One region of the Ramlibacter sp. PS4R-6 genome, then DNA from elsewhere that is predicted to be linked to it. Evidence: riboswitches for the same ligand, from Rfam matches in the RefSeq annotation. Region 1 holds a riboswitch; the other holds the start of a gene.
The links. A riboswitch is a leader RNA that binds a small molecule or an ion and turns the genes downstream of it on or off. The one in region 1 is predicted to bind S-adenosylhomocysteine.
Positions count from the first base shown of each region.

Region 1 (7,511 bases):
GTGGGACAGCGTGGAATCGCTGCACGCCTACGCGTACAAGACGGCGCACGCCAAGGTGTTCGCCGCGCGCAAGAAGTGGTTCGGCGACTGGAAGCAGTACGTCGGCGGGCTGCCGGAGCTGGGCGACGGCGTGCCGTTCCTGGCGCTGTGGTGGATTGCCGCCGGCGACGTGCCCACGCCGCAGCAAGGCCTGGAGCGCTTGAAGCTACTGGGCGCGAAGGGCCCGCATCCGCAGGCCTTCACGTTCAAGCAGATGTTCACGCCGCAAGGCGAAGCGGTCGAACGTTGAAGACCTTCGTGAAGCGCGGCGACGCCGCGGTGCTGCGCGCCGAAGCCGAAGGCCTGCTCATGCTCGCCATGACCAACACGATCCGCGTCCCGCGCGTCTTCGAGCTGCACGAGGACAGGCTCGTCCTGGAATGGCTGGACTTCGCGCAGCCGGACGCCGGTTTCGGCGAGCGCTTCGGCCGTGCGCTCGCGGCGCTGCACGCGATCCCGTTCGACGAGCCCTTTGGCTGGCTCGCCGACAACTTCATCGGCGCGACGCCGCAGGTCAACACGCGCAGCGAGGACTGGCCGACGTTCTGGCGCGAATCACGCCTGCATCCGATGCTCGCGCGCCTGCGCGATCCCGAGTTGGCGAAGGCCGTGGGTGCGGCGATCGACGCGATACCGTCGCTGTTCCAAGACGGCTACGAACCGCGCGCGAGCCTGATCCACGGCGACCTCTGGTCCGGCAACTGGGGCATGCTCGCCGACGGCACACCGGTCATCTACGACCCTTGCGTGTCCTATTCGGATGCCGAGGCGGACGTCGCGATGATGGAGCTGTTCGGCTCCCCGCCGACGGGCTTCCGGCAAGGCTACGGTTCACCGCAAGCGGGCTACGCGCGCCGCAAGCACCTGTACCAGCTGTACCACCTGCTCAACCACGCCGTGCTGTTCGGCGGCGGCTACCGGCAGCAGTCACTGCGCTGTGCCGAGGCGCTTGCAGATCTCCAGCGTCGCGGCTGACTGGTTCATCGTGTAGAAGTGGAAGCAGCCGGCGCCGCCGGCGCGCAGCTTCTCGCACAGCGCCGTGACCACGTCCAGGCCGAAGGCCTTGATCGACTTCGTGTCGTCGCCGAAGCCTTCGAGCCGCAGGCGGATCCAGCGCGGAATCTCCGCGCCGCAGGCGTCGGAAAAGCGCATCAGCTGCGACGAGTTCGTGATCGGCATGATGCCCGGCACGACCGCGATCTCCAGGCCGGCTTTCTGCACCTCGTCGACGAAACGGAAATACGCGTCGGCGTTGAAGAAGTACTGCGTGATCGCCGTGTTGGCGCCCGCGCGCACCTTCGTCGCGAAGGCCTTCATGTCCGACTCGGCCGAGCGTGCCTGCGGATGCACCTCGGGATAGCACGCCACGTCGATCTTGAACTTGTCGCCCGTCTCGTTCCGGATGAAGGCGATGAGGTCGCTGGCGTAGGTGAACTCGCCGCCGGTGCCGTAGCCGCTGGGCAGGTCGCCGCGCAGCGCGACCAGGCGCTTGACGCCCATGGCATCGAGCAGGCCCAGCGCCTCGCGCACCTTTTCCTTCGTCGCGCCGATGCACGACAGGTGCGACGCCGCATCGACGCCTTCCATCAGGATTTCGGACACGGTGTCGAAGGTGCCTTGCTGCGTCGAGCCGCCCGCGCCGTAGGTGACGGAGCAGAACTCGGGCTGCAGCGCATAGAGCTGCTGGCGCGCCGCGCGCAGCTTCGCCGCGCCTTCGGGCGTCTTGGGCGGGAAGAATTCGAGGCTGAGGGGAAGGGTCATTGGCAATGGATGAAAAATTCGCGGTTGCCGTCACCGCCGGCGATGGGACTCTCGAACCAGCCTTTCACGGCGAAGCCGGCCTGGCGGCAGGCGTCGCGCAGGCGCTGTTCGACGACCGCGTAGAGCGACGGGTCCGTGACGATGCCGCCCTTGCCCAGCTGGCCCGGCTGCAACTCGAATTGCGGCTTGACGAGCATGAGCAGGTCGCCGCCCGCTTTCAGCAGCGCGCGCAGCGCGGGGATGACGAGCGTGAGCGAGATGAACGAGAGGTCGCCCACGACCACGTCGAAGTCGCCGCCGACGCGCGCTGCGGAGAGCTCGCGGGCATTGAGCTTCTCGATGGCCGTGACGCGCGGGTCCTCGCGCAGGCTCTCGTGCAACTGCCCATGGCCGACGTCCACGCCCGTCACGCGCGCCGCGCCGTGACGCAGCAGGCAGTCGGTGAAGCCGCCGGTGGACTGGCCGACGTCCAGGCACGCCTTGCCGCGCACGTCCACGCCCGATTGCGCCAGGGCGCCTTCGAGCTTGAGCCCGCCGCGCGAGACGTAGCGCGCCTCGGCGTCATCGAGCAATTCGACTTCGGCCTGCATCGGGATCTCGTCACCGTTCTTGGCGACGTCCTTCCAGCCGCCCGGCGCGCGCCAGCGCACGCCCGACGCGATCAGGCGCTGGGCCTGCGACCGCGTCGCGGCAAGGCCGCGTTCGACGAGCAACTGGTCCGCGCGCACGCAGTGCCTCAGTAGCGGTAGGTGTCGGGCTTGTACGGGCCCTGCTTTTGCACGCCGATGTAGTCGGCCTGCGCCTGCGTCAGCTCCGTGAGCTGCGCGCCCAGCTTGGACAGCTGCAGGCGTGCCACCTTCTCGTCCAGGTGCTTGGGCAGCACGTACACCTGGCCGACCTGGTAGTCGTTCGGGCGGGTGAACAGCTCGATCTGCGCCAGCGTCTGGTTGGCGAACGACGAGGACATCACGTAGCTGGGGTGGCCCGTGCCGCAGCCCAGGTTCACCAGGCGGCCCTTGGCCAGCAGGATGATGCGCTTGCCGTCCTCGAAGATCACGTGGTCGACCTGCGGCTTGATCTCGTCCCACTTGCACTTGGCTTCGAGCGACGCGACGTCGATCTCGTTGTCGAAGTGGCCGATGTTGCAGACGATGGCCTGGTCCTTCATCTTCGCCATGTGGGCGTAGGTGATGACGTCGCGGTTGCCGGTGGCGGTCACGAAGATGTCGGCCTTGTCGGCGGCGTAGTCCATGGTGACCACGCGGTAGCCTTCCATCGCGGCCTGCAGCGCGTTGATGGGGTCGATCTCGGTCACCCACACCTGCGCCGACAGCGCACGCAGCGCCTGCGCCGAGCCCTTGCCCACGTCGCCGTAGCCGCACACCAGCGCGACCTTGCCGGCGACCATCACGTCGGTGGCGCGCTTGATGCCGTCCACCAGCGACTCGCGGCAGCCGTAGAGGTTGTCGAACTTGCTCTTGGTGACCGAGTCGTTGACGTTGATGGCGCGGAACTTCAGGAGGCCCTTGTTCGCCATGTCGATCAGCCGGTGCACGCCGGTGGTCGTCTCCTCGGTGACGCCGATGATCTCCTTGGCCTTGCGCGAGTACCAGCTCGGGTCTTCCTTGAGCTTCTTGCGGATCGCGGCGTAGAGGATGCGCTCCTCCTCGCTGGAATGCGTGTCGATCAGCGACAGGTCGGACTCGCAGCGCTGGCCCAGGTGCATCAGCAGCGTGGCGTCGCCGCCGTCGTCCAGGATCATGTTCGGGCCTTCATGCTCCGAACCCTTGGCGCCGAAATCGAAGATGCGGTGCGTGTAGTCCCAGTAGTCTTCGAGCGACTCGCCCTTGATCGCGAACACCGGCGTGCCGCTGGCGGCGATGGCGGCCGCGGCGTGGTCCTGCGTCGAGAAGATGTTGCACGAGGCCCAGCGCACCTGCGCGCCCAGCGCCTGCAGCGTCTCGATCAGCACGGCCGTCTGGATGGTCATGTGCAGCGAGCCCGTGATGCGCGCGCCCTTGAGCGGCTGGCTCTTCGCGAATTCCTGGCGGATGGCCATCAGGCCGGGCATCTCCGTCTCGGCGATGCGGATTTCCTTGCGGCCCCAGTCGGCCAGCTTGGCGTCGGCGATCGCGCAATCCTGCGCGGCGTTGGTCTTGAGTACGGCGTTCATTCGTGGCTCCTGTTCGTGTCGAGGACCACTGCCGGGCTGCGCGGGAATAAAAAAACTCACCGCACCGGACAGTGGGGTGAGCGTCGTTGCGCGGCGCAAGTGCCGCTGGCCGAGCCTGACACCCGTTCGGGTGGTGCAACGCTCCTCGGATGGCCCGCATTTTATAGGATAGTCGGCCATGCCCGCCACACCCGCCACCTCGCCACCGATCGAGCCCATGCTGGCCAAGATCGCCGATGAGCTTCCGAAGGGGGAAGGGTTCCTCTTCGAGCCCAAATGGGACGGCTTCCGGGCCATCGTCTTCCGCAACGGCGACGAGTGCTTCATCCAGAGCCGCGACTCGCGGCCCCTGAACCGCTACTTCCCCGAGCTCGAGCGCGCGTGCATCGAGCGCCTGCCCAGGGGCTGCGTGATCGACGGCGAGATCGTGGTGGCCGGCCCGCAGGGCCTGGACTTCGATGCGCTCCAGCAGCGCCTGCATCCCGCGGCCTCGCGCGTCGCGCGGCTCGCGCAGGCCACGCCGGCATCTTTCGTCGCCTTCGACCTGCTCGCGGCCGGCGGGCGCTCGACGATGCAGCTGCCGCAGTCGGAGCGGCGCGCGCGCCTGGAAAGCCTGCTCAAGACCGTGAAGCCGCCGGTGCACCTGACACCGGTGACGAAGGACCGGGCCGTCGCGCAGGACTGGCTCGAACGCTTCGAAGGCGCGGGCCTCGACGGCGTGATCGCCAAGCCCGAGACGGCCACCTACCAGCCGGGCAAGCGCGCGATGTTCAAGATCAAGCACGCGCGCACCGCCGATTGCGTGGTCGCCGGCTTCCGCTGGTACCGCGACACCGACGACGCCGTCGGTTCCCTGTTGCTCGGTCTGTACAACGACGCGGGCGTGCTGCAGCACGTGGGCGTGACGTCGGCTTTCACGATGGCGATGCGCCGCGAGCTGGTCGAGGAGCTCGCGCCGTTGCGCAAGGACGCCCTGAAGGACCATCCCTGGGCCGGCTGGGCCGAGGCGACGGGCGACGACGCCAATCGCATGCCGGGCGCGCAGAGCCGCTGGAGCGCGGGCAAGGACCTGACGTGGGAGCCGCTGCGCCCCGAGCGGGTGGTGGAAGTGAAGTACGACCACCTGCAGGGCGACCGATTCCGCCATGCCGCGGTGTTCCTGCGCTGGCGGCCCGACAAGCCGCCGCAGGAGTGCCGCTACGACCAGCTGGAGGTGGTGACGCCCTTCGAGCTGGCGAAGGTGTTCAAGGGCAAGGCCTAGCTGCGGTGCCGGCGGCGCTGCGGCGTCTTCGGCGCTTCGGGCACCGGGCAGCCCTTGTCGATGTTCTCGAGCGCGCCGGACAGGCCGGTCAGTTCCAGCTCGTGGCGCATCGTGCCTTGCGCGGTGGCGGCGTCGATGCGCACCTTGTAGCTGCGCGAGAGCTTGGCGAAATCCTCGCCGGTGAAGGCGATCGCCTGCAGTTCCTTCTCGGCGGACGACAGGGGTCGCAGCGCGCCGGGCGCCTGGCCGTCGAAGCCGAAGGCGACGCCGCTCACTTCCTCGACGGTCTTGATGATCAGCGTGTCCTTGCTCAGCTGGACGTGCCGGTTGGCGCGGTAGAAGCCCGTGCATCCGACGACCTTGCCGCTGTCGCGCACCGAGCGCACCACGAACCAGGGGCCGCTGCGGAACACCGGCTGGTTGGGGCGCTCGGCCGGCTGCGCGAAGACACAGGTGGTCGCAGCGAAGGCTAGGAGGGCCAGGCCATGTCTCATGGCCGCGGATACTAGCTCCAAGCGGCGCCGCCGGCACTAGGGCAGCCACCGAGGGCAAAATAGGGGCTGTCCCACACCGGCCGCCCCGCGCGGCCCGCGGAGTTCCCCCTTGTCAGCCTCCCCGTACGCCGCCGAAGTCCGGCGCCGCCGCACCTTTGCCATCATCTCGCACCCGGATGCGGGCAAGACCACGCTCACCGAGAAGCTGCTGCTGTTCTCGGGCGCGATCCAGATCGCCGGCTCGGTCAAGGCGCGCAAGGCCTCGCGCCACGCCACCTCCGACTGGATGGAGATCGAGAAGCAGCGGGGCATCTCGGTCGCCTCGTCGGTGATGCAGATGCTCTACCGCGACCACGTGGTCAACTTGCTCGACACGCCGGGCCACAAGGACTTCTCGGAAGACACCTACCGCGTGCTCACCGCCGTCGACTCGGCCCTGATGGTGATCGACGCGGCCAACGGCGTGGAGGCGCAGACGCGGCGGCTGATCGAGGTGTGCCGCCAACGCGACACGCCCATCATCACCTTCGTCAACAAGATGGACCGCGAGGTGCGCGAGCCGCTGGACATCCTCGACGAGGTGGAGCGCGAACTGGGCATGCCCTGCGTGCCCATGACCTGGCCCGTCGGCAAGGGCAAAGGCTTCGGCGGCATCATGAACCTGCGCACGCAGGCGATGACGGTGTTCGAGTCGGGCAGCGAGCGCCGCCCGCAGGACTTCGAGACCATCGCCCTGTCGGACACGGCCCGGCTGAAGGAGCGCTTCGGCTCCGAGTACGACCACGCCGCGGAAAGCATGGAGCTGGCCGCCGGCGCCTCGCCCGAGTGGGACCACGAAGCGTTCCTGAACGCGAAGCAAACGCCGGTGTTCTTCGGCTCGGCCGTGAACAACTTCGGCGTGATGGAGGTGCTCGACGCACTGGTGGACATCGCGCCGCACCCGCGCCCGCGCCTGAGCCAGCTGGTCGTGAACAAGCAGCTGCAGGAAAAGACCATCCAGCCCGATGAAGCCAACTTCGCCGGCGTCGTCTTCAAGGTGCAGGCCAACATGGACGCCAACCACCGCGACCGCATCGCCTTTGTCCGCATGGCCTCGGGCCGGTACGCGCCCGGCATGAAGCTCAAGGTGCAGCGCACGGCCAAGGAACTGCGGCCGACCTCCGTCGTCACCTTCCTGTCGCAGCGGCGCGAGGCGGTGGACGAGGCCTACGCCGGCGACATCATCGGCTTCACCACGCACGGCGGCGTGCAGCTGGGCGACACCATCACCGACGGCGCCAACCTGCAGTTCACCGGCCTGCCCTTCTTCGCGCCCGAGCTGTTCCAGACCGTGATCCTGAAGAACCCGCTGCGCACCAAGCAGCTGCAGCAGGGCCTGGCGCAACTGGGCGAGGAAGGCGCGATCCAGGTCTTCCGTCCGCAGATCGGCGGTCCGATGCTGCTCGGTGCGGTCGGCCAGCTGCAGTTCGAAGTGGTGCAGCACCGCCTGAAGACCGAGTACGACGCCGACATCCGCCTGGAAGGCTGCCAGTACACCGGTGCGCGCTGGATCACGGCCGATAGCGACGCGGAGCTCAAGGAGTTCATGAACGCGTACCCGCAGCGCATGGCGCTCGACGCGGCCGACGCGCTGGCCTTCCTGTGCACCTCGCCCTACGACGTGCGGCTGGCGCAGGAGCGCTTCCCGAAGATCCACTTCCACCCGCTGCGCGAACACGCGGGCCTGAGCCTGCAGCGTGCGAATGGTTGAACTGCAAGCCGAGTCGTTCGCCGGCCAGCGCAT
Region 1 covers NZ_JBBHKA010000001.1:1,199,686-1,207,196, reverse strand. Annotated here, with positions in the region: gene WG903_RS05930 (DUF3291 domain-containing protein) at 1-289, shown strand, start outside; gene WG903_RS05925 (fructosamine kinase family protein) at 286-1,014, shown strand; gene metF (methylenetetrahydrofolate reductase [NAD(P)H]) at 967-1,800, opposite strand; gene WG903_RS05915 (TlyA family RNA methyltransferase) at 1,797-2,528, opposite strand; gene ahcY (adenosylhomocysteinase) at 2,537-3,973, opposite strand; S-adenosyl-L-homocysteine riboswitch at 4,045-4,126, opposite strand; gene WG903_RS05905 (ATP-dependent DNA ligase) at 4,152-5,234, shown strand; gene WG903_RS05900 (hypothetical protein) at 5,231-5,728, opposite strand; gene WG903_RS05895 (peptide chain release factor 3) at 5,838-7,478, shown strand; gene WG903_RS05890 (HAD family hydrolase) at 7,471-7,511, shown strand, end outside.

Region 2 (7,511 bases), 540 kb from region 1:
CCCGCGCGACGACGCGCAGCACTTCCTCGCCGTAGGCTTCGAGCTTTTTCGCGCCGATCCCGCTGATGCCTTGCAGGTCGTTGAGGGACCGTGGCGCCAGCGCTGCGATGGCCGCGAGCGTCGCGTCGTGGAAGATCACGTAGGCGGGCAGGTTGTGCTCGCGCGCCACCTCGCCGCGCCACGCACGCAAGGCCGCGAAGCGCGCCTGCCCTTCCTGCGTGAGGCCCGCGCTCACGGACGGGGCCGCGCCCGGCGCTGTGCGCTTGCGGCGGCCACCACCCTGCTGCGACACCGATTCGCGCAGCTGCACCGGCACCTCGCCACGCAGCACGGCGCGCGACAGCTCCGTCAGGCGCAAGGTGTTGAAGGCCTCGCTGTCCACCGTGAGCGCGCCGATCGCGATCAGCTGGCGCAGCACGCCGCGCAGCTGCGTCTCGCTGAATTCCGCGCCGATGCCGAAGGTGGACAGGCGCTCGTGGCCGAATTGCGCGACCTTCTCCGTCGCCTTGCCGCGCACGATGTCCATCACATGGCCCGCGCCGAAGGAGATGCCGCTTTGCTGCTGCACGCGGTAGACGGTGGAGAGCAGCTTGCGCGCGGCGTCCGTGCCGTCCCAGACGTTGGGGGGCGACACGCAGTTGTCGCAGTTGCCGCAGGGCGTGGACGCCTCGCCGAAGTAGCGCAGCAGGCGCACGCGGCGGCAGTCGGTAGCTTCGGCCAGTGCCAGCAGCGCGTCGAGCTTGCCGCGCAGCACCTGCTTGAATTCATCGGCCGCGGGACTCTCGTCGATCATGCGGCGCTGGTTCACCACGTCCTGCAGGCCGTAGGCCATCCACGCGGCCGACGGCAGGCCGTCGCGGCCGGCGCGGCCCGTCTCCTGGTAATAGCCCTCGATGTTCTTGGGCATGTCCAGGTGCGCGACGAAGCGCACGTCGGGCTTGTCGATGCCCATGCCGAAGGCGATGGTGGCCACCATCACCAGGCCGTCCTCGCGCAGGAAGCGGTCCTGGTGGCGCTGGCGCACGTCGGGGTCCAGTCCCGCGTGGTAGGGCAGCGCGGGGATGGCGTGCTGGTCCAAAAGCGCCGCGACTTCCTCGACACGCTTGCGCGTCTGGCAATAGACGATGCCGCAGTCGCCGGCGTGTTCCTCGCCGACGAAGCGCAGCAGCTGCGCGGTGCCGTCCTTCTTCTCGACGATGGTGTAGGAGATGTTGGGGCGGTCGAAGCTGCTGACGAACTGGCGCGCCTCCTGCAGCTGCAGGCGCTCGAGGATGTCGGCGCGCGTGATGGCGTCGGCCGTGGCCGTCAGCGCGACGCGCGGCACACCGGGCCAGCGTTCGTGCAACACCGTGAGCGCGCGGTATTCGGGGCGGAAGTCGTGGCCCCACTGGCTGACGCAATGCGCCTCGTCGATCGCGAACAGGCTCAGGTGGCCGCGGGCGTGCAGCTCGTCCAGCTGCGCCAGGAAGCGCGGCGTGGTCACGCGCTCGGGCGCGGCGTACAGCAGCGTGAGCTCGCCGCGCGCCAGCCGCTTTTCGACGGCCCAGGCTTCGTCGCCGGACAGCGAGGAATTGAGGAACGCCGCTTCGACACCGGCTTCGCGCAGCGCGCCGACCTGGTCGTGCATCAGTGCGATCAGCGGCGACACCACGATGGCCGTGCCCTTGCCTTGGCGCTGCCGCGCGATGGCGGGGATCTGGTAGCACAGCGACTTGCCGCCGCCGGTGGGCATGAGCACCAGTGCGTCGCCGCCGGCCACGACGTGGTCGACGATCTGCGCCTGCGGGCCGCGGAAGGCCTCGTAGCCGAAGACCTCACTGAGGATGGAATGGGAGGAGGACACCTACAATCAACGCACCATGAAGCCCATCGCCTACACCCGTGGCCGCGAGCTCCCCTCATTGCTGGAGAAGCGCATCGTCATCCTGGACGGCGCGATGGGCACGATGCTGCAGCGTTTCAAGCTGTCGGAGGCCGATTATCGGGGCGAGCGCTTCAAGGACCACCCGAAGGACCTGCGCAACAACGGTGACCTGCTGTCGCTGACGCGCCCGGACGTCGTGCGCGACATTCACGAGGCCTACCTCGCCTCGGGCGTGGACATCATCGAGACCAACACCTTTGGTGCCACGCGCATCGCGCAGGACGACTATGGCCTGGGCGACCTGGCGCTGGAGATGAACGTGGCCTCCGCGAAGCTCGCGCGCGCCGCCGCGGACAAGTTCTCCACGCCGGACAAGCCGCGCTTCGTCGCCGGCGCGCTGGGCCCGACGCCGCGCACCGCCAGCATCAGCCCCGACGTGAACGACCCGGGCGCGCGCAACGTCGACTTCGAAGAGCTGCGCGCGGCTTACTACGAGCAGGCCAAGGGCCTGACCGAAGGCGGCTCCGACCTGCTGCTGGTGGAGACCATCTTCGACACGCTCAACGCGAAGGCGGCGCTGTTCGCCATCGAGCAGTACTTCGACGAATCGGGCGAGCGCCTGCCGGTGATCATCAGCGGCACGGTGACCGATGCGTCCGGCCGCATCCTGAGCGGCCAGACGGTGACGGCCTTCTGGTACAGCGTGCGCCATGCGCGTCCGCTCGCCGTGGGCCTGAATTGCGCGCTGGGCGCGGCGCTGATGCGCCCGTACATCCAGGAGCTGGCCAAGGTTGCGGGCGACACGTTCATCAGCTGCTACCCGAACGCGGGCCTGCCCAACCCCATGGCCGAGACCGGTTTCGACGAAACGCCCGAGGTCACCTCGCGCCTGCTGCGCGAGTTCGCGGCCGAAGGGCTGGTGAACATCGTGGGCGGCTGCTGCGGCACCACGCCGGAGCACATCACCGCGATCCGAGAGGCGGTGGAGCCCCTGGCCGCGCGCAGCGTGCAGCGCGAGTTCTTCTACAAGGCGGCTGCGTAAGCGAAGCGCGCTGCCGTCCCGGCGCCGGCCGGGAACCAGATTCTCTTGATCCGACTCGCCCGGCGGGCGATAACCCGCCGGGCCCCGGTACGTCCACGCGTTGCCGGTAAGCCCGCCTGTCCGAGCTCCCAGTGTCTTCCGCACAGGTCGGAATTTCTTGCCGTTCTTCCTTGGATTGCTGGCTGCAGCAGGATATCCTTCGGTCATGGACGCCATCGACCGAAAAATCCTCGCCACGCTGCAAAGGAACGCCCGCGCCAGCCTGCAGGAGGTCGGCCAGGCCGTGGGCCTGTCGGCCTCGCCGTGCTGGGAGCGCATCCGCAAGATGGAGCAGGCCGGCGTGATTGAGGGCTACACGGTGCGCCTGAACGCACAGGCGATCGGCCTGCAGGACACGGTGCTGGTGCAGGTCACGCTGGACAGCCATTCGGACAACACGCTGGAGAAATTCGGCGAGACGCTGGCGGCCATCCCCGAAGTGGTGGAGGCCTACCTGGTCTCGGGCGAGTACGACTACCTGCTGCGCGTGGCGGTGCGGGACACACGCGACTACGAGCGGCTGCTGCGCGAGCGCCTCTACAAGATCAAGGGCATCCGCCACAGCAAATCCAGCTTCGTTTTGCGCACGCTCAAGAAGGCCGACCTGCCCCTGTAGCGCCTGGCAACACAAATGGGCACGGCAAATGCTTGTTCACAGGCATCTCCTCGGTTGGGCCTGTTTGCAAGTTTCTCCAGCCCGACCCCTCATCCCCCGGAGCGGGCAGCTCCGGGGGATTTTTTCTGTGCGGTGGAGATGGGGGCGCCGGGACGAAAACGTCCGACAGTTTGGTCAGTTTCGCCAGCTCTACAGCGGCATCAGCTCGTTGATTTCTTCGTTCATCGCCTGCGTCAGCTGGGCGTAGAGCTTGAGTTTTTCCTGGCTGTCGCGCATGCGCTGCGACATGCGCATCGCGATCGCCAGCACCAGCTTGGCGGCGGTGCGCGGTTCGTCCTCCATCAGGCGATTGAGGGACGCGCGCGTGAGCACCGCGCAGCGCAGGTCGCTGAGCGCGGTGCACGACGCCGAGCGCGGCGCGCCGTCCACCAGGCCCATCTCGCCGATCAGGCTGCCGGGGCCGAGCACGGTCACGGTGATCGGCGCGGTGCGGCTGACGACGATGGTCTCCACCGTCACCTCGCCGGCCAGCACCAGCAGCATGAAGTCGGTGCGCTCGCTGTCGCCCTCGCGGATGAAGGTGGTGCCTTCGGCGATCTTGTGCGGCTGCATGTACGCCACGACGGTGCGCGCTTCCTCCGGGGCCAGCTTCATCAGCGCGGTGGGCGCGCACAGCATCTCCGCCGCCAGGTCGGCCGACGACGAGCCTGCGACCGGGCGCGGCCGCTCCTGCGCGGGTGCGCGGCCCAGCAGCCGGGCGAGCAGTCCGGCAGCCGGTGGCGTGAGCGTGGAAGCGTCGTGCATTTAGAATGCAGTCTGGCCCCAGGAGCGCTGCAGCGCCTAAGCAAGTTGCTTAGCGTCAGGCTGGGGTTTCCCTAAGGTCAACGGCGCTCATTTCTCGACTTCAAGAGACATGAGCGCGCCCACCGTCCCCCCGCTTCGCCTCTCCGGCCTCGAACCCGTCGCCATCGGCCGCGGCAGCCTGTTCGTCAACATCGGCGAGCGCACCAACGTCACCGGCTCCAAGGCCTTCGCGCGCATGATCCTCGCGGGCGAGTTCGAAAAGGCCCTGGCCGTCGCGCGCCAGCAGGTCGAGAACGGCGCGCAGGTCATCGACGTGAACATGGACGAGGCCATGCTGGACAGCCAGGCCGCCATGGTCCGCTTCCTGAACCTGATGGCGAGCGAACCCGACATCGCCAAGGTGCCGGTGATGATCGACTCGTCCAAGTGGAGCGTCATCGAGGCCGGCCTGCGCTGCATCCAGGGTAAGGGGATCGTCAATTCCATCTCGATGAAGGAAGGCGAGGTGGAGTTCAAGCGGCAGGCCACGCTGGTCAAGCGCTACGGCGCGGCGGCGGTGGTGATGGCGTTCGACGAGAAGGGGCAGGCCGACACCTTCCAGCGCAAGACCGAGATCTGCCAGCGCGCCTACCGCATCCTGGTGGACGAGGTCGACTTCGCGCCCGAGGACATCATCTTCGACCCCAACATCTTCGCCATCGCCACGGGCATCGAGGAGCACGACAACTACGCCGTCGACTTCATCGAGGCGACGAAGTGGATCAAGCAGAACCTGCCGGGCGCCAAGGTGTCGGGCGGCGTGTCGAACGTGAGCTTCTCCTTCCGCGGCAACGACCCGGTGCGCGAGGCCATCCACACGGTGTTCCTGTACCACGCGATCCAGGCCGGCATGGACATGGGCATCGTCAACGCCGGCATGGTCGGTGTGTACGACGAGGTGGAGCCGCAATTGCGTGAGCGCGTCGAGGACGTGGTGCTCAACCGCCGCCCCGACGCGGCCGAGCGCCTGATCGAGATCGCCGAGGCCGCCAAGGGCGCGGCGAAGGACGACACGAAGAAGAACGAATGGCGCGGCCACCCCGTCGAGCAGCGCCTCGCGCACGCGCTGGTGCACGGCATCACCGACCACATCGTCGCCGACACCGAAGAGGCGTACCAGGCGATCGTCGCCAGGGGCGGCCGGCCGCTCAACGTGATCGAAGGGCCGCTCATGGACGGCATGAACATCGTGGGCGACCTGTTCGGCCAGGGCAAGATGTTCCTGCCCCAGGTGGTGAAGTCGGCGCGCGTGATGAAGCAGGCCGTGGCGCACCTCATTCCCTACATCGAGGAAGAGAAGAAGCAGCAGGCCGCGGCAGGCGAGGAGATCCGCTCCAAGGGCAAGATCGTGATCGCCACCGTCAAGGGCGACGTGCACGACATCGGCAAGAACATCGTCACCGTCGTCCTCCAGTGCAACAACTTCGAGGTGGTGAACATGGGCGTGATGGTCCCGTGCCACGAGATCCTCGCCAAGGCCAAGGTCGAGGGCGCGGACATCGTCGGGCTGTCGGGCCTGATCACGCCGTCGCTGGAGGAGATGCAGTACGTCGCCAGCGAGATGCAGAAGGACGAGCATTTCCGCATCAAGAAAATCCCGCTGCTGATCGGCGGGGCGACGACCAGCCGCGTGCACACGGCGGTGAAGATCGCGCCGCACTACGAAGGCCCGGTGGTCTACGTGCCCGACGCCTCGCGCAGCGTGAGCGTCGCGCAGGGCCTGCTGTCCGACCAGGCGGCGAAGTACATCGCCGAAGTCGAGGCCGACTACGAGCGCGTGCGCGTGCAGCACGCCAACAAGAAGCAGGTGCCGCTGGTGCCGCTGGCGCAGGCGCGGGCCAACAAGACGCGCATCGAGTGGGCGGGCTACACGCCGCCCGCACCCAAGTTCATCGGCCGGCGCGTCTTCAAGAACTTCGACCTGGCGGAATTGGCGAAGTACATCGACTGGGGCCCGTTCTTCCAGACCTGGGACCTGGCCGGGCGCTTCCCCGACATCCTGAAGGACGAGGTCGTGGGCACCGAGGCCGTGCGCGTGTACGCCGACGGCCAGCGCATGCTCAAGCGCCTGATCGAGGGGCGCTGGCTCACGGCCAACGCGGTGGTCGGCCTGTGGCCCGCCAACACGGTGAACGACGACGACATCGAGGTCTACGCCGACGAATCGCGTTCGCACCCGCTCATGACCTGGTGGGGGCTGCGCCAGCAAACCGAGAAGCACGAGATCGAAGGGCAGATGCGGCCCAACCGGTGCCTGGCGGACTTCATCGCGCCCAAGGGCGTGGCGCGCGACTACATCGGCGCCTTCGCCGTGACGGCCGGCATCGGCGTCGAGAAGAAGGAGAAGTACTTCCTCGACGACCTCGACGATTACTCGGCCATCATGCTCAAGGCGCTGGCCGACCGCCTCGCCGAAGCGTTCGCCGAGGCGATGCACGAGCGCGTGCGCAAGGACCTGTGGGGCTACGCGGCGGGTGAATCGCTCTCGGGCGACGAACTGATCGCCGAGAAGTACCGCGGCATCCGGCCCGCGCCGGGCTACCCGGCGTGCCCCGACCACAGCGTCAAGCGCGACCTGTTCGAGCTGCTGCGCGCGGAAGAGGCCGAGATGGGCCTGACCGAGAGCCTGGCGATGACGCCGGCGGCGAGCGTGAGCGGCTTCTACCTCTCGCACCCCGAGAGCACGTACTTCAACGTCGGCAAGATCGGCGACGACCAGCTGCAGGACCTGGCGCGGCGCCGCGGCGCGCGGATCGAGGAACTGCAGCGCCTGCTGGCGCCGAACCTCTAGCGCTTCAGCGCGATGCGCTGCGCGAGCACCAGCGCGCCGGCGCCCGCAGCGCAGATGGCGATCAGCACCGACAGGCCCACGCTGTAGCCGGCCTGGGCCGTCCACAGCGACCCCAACAGCCACGGCATGACCGCACGGGCGACGGCCGTCGGCGGGCCGAGCGCGCCCGTGAGCGCGCCGATGTTCTCGCGGCTCACGTACTGCGCGATGGCCGTTCCCTTCACGATCGTCATCATCCCGTTGCCCAGCCCGAAGAAGATCACGAAGAGCGCCGCGCCCCACACGTAGCCACCCGCGAACAGCAGGAAGGCCAGGC
Region 2 covers NZ_JBBHKA010000001.1:659,340-666,850, reverse strand. Annotated here, with positions in the region: gene recQ (DNA helicase RecQ) at 1-1,843, opposite strand, end outside; gene WG903_RS03290 (homocysteine S-methyltransferase family protein) at 1,860-2,906, shown strand; gene WG903_RS03285 (Lrp/AsnC family transcriptional regulator) at 3,112-3,561, shown strand; gene WG903_RS03280 (cyclic nucleotide-binding domain-containing protein) at 3,751-4,365, opposite strand; S-adenosyl-L-homocysteine riboswitch at 4,379-4,461, shown strand; gene metH (methionine synthase) at 4,475-7,195, shown strand; gene WG903_RS03270 (MFS transporter) at 7,192-7,511, opposite strand, start outside.
Region 2: linked by a shared signal. The riboswitch ahead of metH (methionine synthase) and the one ahead of ahcY (adenosylhomocysteinase) in region 1 are both predicted to bind S-adenosylhomocysteine.